One region of the Paenibacillus sp. V4I7 genome, then DNA from elsewhere that is predicted to be linked to it. Evidence: riboswitches for the same ligand, from Rfam matches in the RefSeq annotation. Region 1 holds a riboswitch; each other region holds the start of a gene.
The links. Region 1 has a riboswitch for cyclic di-GMP ahead of QFZ80_RS31140 (S-layer homology domain-containing protein). Riboswitches for the same ligand answer to the same signal wherever they lie in the genome.
Positions count from the first base shown of each region.

Region 2: linked by a shared signal. The riboswitch ahead of QFZ80_RS33720 (PilZ domain-containing protein) and the one ahead of QFZ80_RS31140 (S-layer homology domain-containing protein) in region 1 are both predicted to bind cyclic di-GMP.
Region 3: linked by a shared signal. The riboswitch ahead of QFZ80_RS09440 (hypothetical protein) and the one ahead of QFZ80_RS31140 (S-layer homology domain-containing protein) in region 1 are both predicted to bind cyclic di-GMP.

Region 1 is NZ_JAUSZD010000002.1:6,656,936-6,659,203, reverse strand. It holds gene QFZ80_RS31145 (3D domain-containing protein) at 1-513, shown strand, start outside; cyclic di-GMP riboswitch class I at 715-809, shown strand; cyclic di-GMP riboswitch class I at 1,030-1,114, shown strand; gene QFZ80_RS31140 (S-layer homology domain-containing protein) at 1,175-2,268, shown strand, end outside.
Region 2 is NZ_JAUSZD010000002.1:7,208,326-7,210,593, reverse strand. It holds gene QFZ80_RS39230 (DUF1697 domain-containing protein) at 1-27, shown strand, start outside; gene tadA (tRNA adenosine(34) deaminase TadA) at 166-603, opposite strand; cyclic di-GMP riboswitch class I at 883-969, shown strand; gene QFZ80_RS33720 (PilZ domain-containing protein) at 1,073-1,807, shown strand; gene ychF (redox-regulated ATPase YchF) at 1,886-2,268, shown strand, end outside.
Region 3 is NZ_JAUSZD010000002.1:1,845,709-1,847,976, reverse strand. It holds gene QFZ80_RS09445 (GDYXXLXY domain-containing protein) at 1-1,073, opposite strand, end outside; gene QFZ80_RS09440 (hypothetical protein) at 1,241-1,468, opposite strand; cyclic di-GMP riboswitch class I at 1,628-1,722, opposite strand; gene QFZ80_RS09435 (ABC transporter ATP-binding protein) at 2,078-2,268, opposite strand, start outside.

The DNA of each region.
Region 1 (2,268 bases):
CCTAAGACGCAGTATCAAGTGGACCGAGGAGATACACTGTACAAAATTGCTCGGGATTTTGGCATATCAGTAGATGCCCTTATTAGCTCTAACGATATTCAAAATCCGAACCAGTTAACGATTGGTCAAAGTTTAACGATTCCGATGGGTGATGCAGAGATTGGTTTACCTAATGGTCAAAAGAAAATCATCAAAAAAGTATTGAACACAACCCTCACAGCTTATACGGCTGGTGTTGAATCAACAGGTAAAAAGGCCTCCCATCCCATGTACGGCATCACATTTAGTGGTCTAAAAGCAAAAGAAGGACGCACGATCGCCGTGGATCCTGCTGTAATCCCTTTAGGATCTACAGTGTTCATTGATGGCATCGGCATTCGCAAAGCGGAGGATATTGGTTCTGCTATTCGCGGTTCGAGAATTGATGTATTCATGAATGATTTAAGTGAAGCACAAGAATTCGGCGTAAAGAAGAATGTGAAAGTCTATTTACTAGACAAAGAGAATGTTTAAATCGATAGGCAATTTAATAGGGCTTAGGGTCAACCGGAATATCCGGTTGGCCTTTTTTGTGTGAAAGCACACACTTTGCGTAGGTATTTCCTCTTTTTTGTAGAAAAGTGTTGAATTATGAAATAATGTGGATTAATATGGAAAACAGTCAGTTCTAAAAGACTAGTTATAATGAGTAAAAATACCTAATAACCAAGCGATAATGAACAAAGGCAAATCCATCGAAAGGTGGAGACGCAAAGCCACGGGTCTAAGCCATGAGTCACAACTCATGGGATGATAGCCGGGTTGCTCTATTGAGCTTGGTTTTTTGTGTTATTTAACATGGAGATTGAGAAGGAGCGAGTGCGTGTGAGGTTTATAGGATAAACTTCGAAGGAGATTTCGTAGAAGGAAAGATGGGTAAAGGCACTTACTATGATAGGAATGGTAAGGTAATTGTCCAGGGGCAGTAAGTTTGACGTGATGAGTCTAAATGACTAGTAGTAAAGTAAATCTACCTAAGTACCAAGCAATAATGAACAAAGGCAAATCCGTCCGAAAGGCGGAGACGCAAAGCCACGGGTCTAAGCAAGGGCACTTCCTTGTACGGGCTACCTACATTCCTTTTGGAGTGGCTTTTTTATTGCCTTTATATCAAAGTAAAAGAGAGGAAGATTGTATGTTGGCGAGGTTAATAGGAAAAGTTGCATTTATCGTTATGTTTTTGACCGTTCAATTCGTATCTTTCTCAGGTTTAGCGCAAGCAGAAAACCAACCATCCTTACGTGACATTAATGGATATTGGGCAGAGGATGCCATAAACGAATGGATCGGTAATGGATTGATTTCGGGCTATGCCGATCAAACCTTTCAACCCGATAAAGTCATTACCAGGGCGGAATTCATATCGCTTGTCAACAAGGCGTTTGAGTATCTCCATAAGGATGACCAAACCTTCAAAGATGTTTCTCAGGAGAATTGGTTCTATAACGATGTAGCCAAAGCAAAATATGCCGGCTATATTTCTGGGTTCGATGACGGCACCTTCCGTCCAGATCAACCGATTAGCAGAGAACAGGCTGCCAAAATCATCTATCCACTTATGCAATTAGAAGATGTGTTACCAAAGAGCGATACGCGAACGTTTCACGATGAGCAGCAAATGTCTGACTGGAGCAAGCCTTATATAAAAGCAGTCGCCTCGGAGGGTTATCTTAAAGGGTATCCTGATCAGAGCTTCCGTCCTCAGAAATCCATTACAAGAGCAGAAGCCGTAGTGATGCTAGATAATGCCGTAGGGCAGCTGATCCATGAGCCTGGAACTTATACTCCAAAAGCTGATGTTGAAGGAAATATGACAGTCAACAGCGGCGGTGTCACTATAAAAAATGCTGTGATCAAAGGCGACCTCATCTTGGCAGCGGGGATAGGGGAGGGGGAAGTGTTCCTTGATCACGTGACAGTAAAAGGAAGAACGATTGTGAATGGGGGCGGAGAAAACAGCATTGAAATTCAAGATTCGACCCTCAATCAGATGGTGGTTCAAAAGGACTTCAGCAGAGTCAGAGTTTTTGCTAAAGGCTCTACGAGTATAAGTCATACCATTATAAAATCGGGTGCGAAATTAGAACAAGAGCAAGGAAACGAAGGCTTCCAATCCATTTCCGTGCAAGGAACGACTGTGAATGATGTCGTTCAATTAGTAGGGACATTTGTGAAAGTTGACCTGAAGTCGATGGTAACCGTCGAGATTTCCAGTCAATCCGTTGTCAC
Region 2 (2,268 bases), 550 kb from region 1:
ACCGGTAATGTCTTGTTTGTGTCGTAGGAGGAGGAGGAACCGCTGCGCCAGCGTATCGAGCAGAAGATCAGCAAAGCCGTAGGTGTTTCACCTTCCGTCATTTTGCGTACGATAAATAAACTGGCTGAGTTGGCAGCGGCGACGCAGAATTAGATGCAGGAACTTCTAAGCTTTACCGCGTAATTTACGGAAAAATTGGGTCAGCATCGTCGAACACTCTTCTTGCAAGACGCCACTAACGACATCGACACGGTGATTGAACCGGTCCTCCTGCAGCAAATTCATGAGCGTTCCGGCGCAGCCAGCCTTCGGATCAATGGTTCCGTAGATAACCTGAGGAATCCGCGATTGGACAATCGCACCCGCACACATCGGACAAGGCTCTAGGGTGACGTAGAGCTGGCAATCCAAAAGCCGCCAGGCTTGCAGATGTTCGCTCGCTTGTTTAATGGCGATCATTTCGGCATGAGCGAGAGGATCTAGGGTTGTTTCACGCAAATTGTAGCCTCGGCCAATGATTTGACCTTGATGGACCACGACCGCTCCAATCGGTACTTCTAGGATGGCTTCGGCTTTGAGAGCCTCTTGAATCGCTTCTTTCATCCAGGGGATATGTTCATCCACAGGGGGACACCTCGCTAATATATTTTTATCCACATGTGCATAACAATCGAACATTCATTCCGTTGTTAACAACCTGTGGATAGGTTTGTGGATAACTTGAAAAGCTGTGGATATTTAATCTTTCTACATTACATACAACAAAAAGAACAGCTATGCAAGGAATTTTGTTGATAATAGCAACTGTGCTAGGTATAATGATAGATATTAGTAGGTCTTTTAGACCATATAGAGCGAGAATAGGTAGAAATAAATAGCAAGGTTCGAAAATGGCAAACTTGTTGAAAAGCAAGGACGCAAAGCTGAGGGTCTACGGTTCTTTGGAACTATGGCAGCCTGGTTACCGAAAATCGATGCTTTCTTGATTAAGGTAATAGGCTGCTCCTACATAAAGGGGCAGTTTATTTTTATATAGGGAATAACTTGAGTAAAAGGAGAGGTATTAATTATAATGGCCAACGGGTATAACGTTATGAAATATTACGGAAGCAAGGAGGGATATGACGCTGATGTTCTAATCGATAGTAAGGCTATGTTGGGAAAGGACGATTTCGTAGCCACTGGCGTACTAACCTATGCACTTGGAGACATTATTGAGGTGGAATTACCGGAATACGATGTCTTTCAACTTGGGGATAAAGCGAAAATGACGGTTTATACCAAATCCGGCTTGTTTGTGATGAATACAACCGTTGTTGCCAAAGAATTCGGCTCCGTCATTGTCATTAATCCACCAGAAAATCGTAAAAAATTCGCAGAAAAACGGGAGTTTCCACGTGTGGATGTGAAACATACAGGTCTCTTATTCGGACTTCAGGATATGAATAAAAGAAATAAACATCAATTTGAAAATCCACTTGGCATTTCAATTAAAAATATATCCATTAATGGCTTAGGATTTACCATGAATGATAATTCTATGATTGATAAGATCGTTCAAAAGCATTCACAGCTCGAAGTTGAACTGGATTTGGGCTTTACGATGCCTTGTTCGATGGAAATTGTAAGAAAAGAAAAGGTTGAAAATGGTTTCTACTACGGGGCAAGTTATATCGACATTCCACAGGAGAAAACCAATGCCTTAAGGGGTTTTATCCTTACGAATCAGATCGAAACTTACTTCGTACAGAAGCGGGAAGCGCAATTTAAAAGAGCAACGGAAAAAAAGTCTGCGGCGAATCAATAGCCTTCAGGCTTTTTTTTGCGTTCCAAGTGCTATATAATAAGAAGGATGATTTTCGAAAATTAAGGAGTTGTAACTACAATGGCTTTGAAAGCAGGTATCGTCGGTCTACCGAACGTAGGAAAATCGACATTGTTTAATGCAATTACACAGGCGGGGGCAGAATCTGCGAATTATCCGTTTTGTACGATCGATCCGAATGTTGGGGTAGTTGAAGTACCAGACGAGAGATTGCAGAAGCTGGTAGAGATCGTTGTGCCTAAGAGCATTGTCCCGACAGCCTTTGAATTCGTTGATATTGCCGGTTTGGTAAAGGGCGCGAGCAAAGGTGAAGGGCTTGGAAATAAATTTTTGGCACACATTCGTGAAGTGGATGCCATTGTACATGTTGTTCGTTGTTTTGAAGATGATAATATTACCCACGTTTCCGGTAAAGTGGATCCGATCGGGGATATCGAAACGAT
Region 3 (2,268 bases), 4.8 Mb from region 1:
GCAATGACAGTGACAAAACCAAAACCTATCAATACATTCTCCGGTTCATCAAATCCTAGTACAACTGTAACGATCCCAATGATCGTCAAGCTTCCCAGAATCGAACCAATAATGATGACTGATACAGTGAGAACACGGACGACCCATTTGGTAAAATCGCCATCCGGCTTTGCTTGATCCGAAGCTTCTAGATCTGAGTGATTTTCCGGATCCAAATGCTTGGATGCAGGATTCCAAGAACGAATAAAGTTCATGAACTTTACATTCGCAAAGATGAACAAGATAATAAACAACAAGCTGGCAATGAAAAACAACTCGTTATAATGCTGGATAATAAGCTCGATATATTTGACGGTCACCGAGATCGATACCCACAAACCCGCAAACAATAGATAAGCTTTGTTCCTCGTCTTGTGTGTATAGTAAATCGCTATCGCAAGTACTAGGACGAGAGGTAAGTTCATAAAGACACCGTACTTTTCGTACTCTTGTGAATTGGAAGCCACGACTAAAACAGCCATCCCAACTTGAAAAGAGATCCATTTGAGAAAAGACGATTGCAAACGCCCCTGCTCGGTCAGAACATACAAGATGCCATTCGCAATGGCGATTCCGAGCCAGATGGCAATTTGGATGATTTCCGCATCTGAACTCCCTCCCCAACGTCCAAAGAAATAAATCCCATAAGCGAGATGGCCCAAAATATAGGCCAGTGCATAGTAGGGCTGCCATCTAGTTAATAGGGCAAGTAAAAATGCCGGAATGAACCATACGGCGAACAAGCTGTAACTGTCAGCATGAGAATTGTAGGTTTGCCCAATGAGTCCAACACCTACACCGAAGGATATACAGCTCGCAAACAGGCTAAGTTTACTTAGAAACTGCCTGCCATTTTGGCGAGAAAGCCATACTGATAAGCCGTAAAAGCCCATAATGAGCACAAAGACAGGAATGAATTTCTCCCAGCGGTTTAATTTCTCCCAATTCGTAGCAAAAAAATATACAATGGCGGTTAGTAGAGCACTAGCTCCCAATATATAGCCTAGTTGAATCGTAACAAATTTAGATTTCATGATGATATTCCTCCTCTCGCTTACTTCTTATTGTACTAGAGATGTTCAGTTTGAGAAGTACTATCTATTCCTAGTACCAGATCATTAGCCTATAGATGACAAGACATTAAAATAACAAAAAAGCCAGCACTAGGCTGGCAAGTATCGAATGAAGAAAGCCGTTATATTCAATCTGTATTCTTAAACTTTTGAACAGAACTTTGCAGTACAACAGCCATATCAGATAGTTGGCGAATCGCTGAGGTTATTTCCTGAATGGAAGCACTTTGCTCTTGAGCCGCCGCCGCCACTTCCTCGTAGCCTGCAGATTGTTCCTCAGTAATTCCAGAGATTTTCTGCATGGCGTTAGAAATAGTCTCAAAGGATCTTTCCGCTCTCTCTAATGTATGGATCAAGTGGTCTGTCCGATTGGAGAAAACAGAAATTCCATTAAAAATAACTTTAAAACTTTCATACGTATCGTTAATCCAGCTTTGACCTTGTTCAACTGCTTAATTTCCTTGAACAATGCTCTCCATGACAAGAATGCTGTCATTTTGGGTACTAGAAACGAGCTCGGTGATTGAGCTTGCGTCTTTCGTGGATTGCTCCGCCAGTAGTCCCTCTAGCTTTGCGTCCCTATTTTTCAATAGGTTTGCCATTATAAAGTTGTAGGTGAAAATTCCCATCTTCGACAATAATCGACAACAAAACTTTACAATTTTATACATTAGCATAGTATAGTAATATAAATAAAACAACACAATTTTCCAGTATTGTTTGTAAAGTTAGTATATTGTAACTATATTGCTTTTTTAACATTTTCCCTAACCAAAGGTAAAATAGGATCAAAACTCTCTCTCAAGACAGATATACCAATCCATTTACGCAATACAACGATAGAAACTTTTAGAGTCTTTCTAGGACTTTTGTCACGCATATAAAATGAGAAAAGCTTCGTCACGATTTCCTAACAAGGAGTCGGACAAAGCTTATTTTCACACCTAAGTTGCCGTGCATGCCTGCTATGAAATCGTTTGCTTCGCATCCATATTCCCCTGTGAATGCAGATATAATTGCTCGTAATAGCCACGAAGCGCAAGTAATTGAGCATGGTTCCCTTCTTCAACAATTTTCCCCTGGCTCATTACAATGATGCGGTTGGCATGCATAATGGTTGAGATGCGATGTGCGATAACAAGTGTCGTTCTTCCCT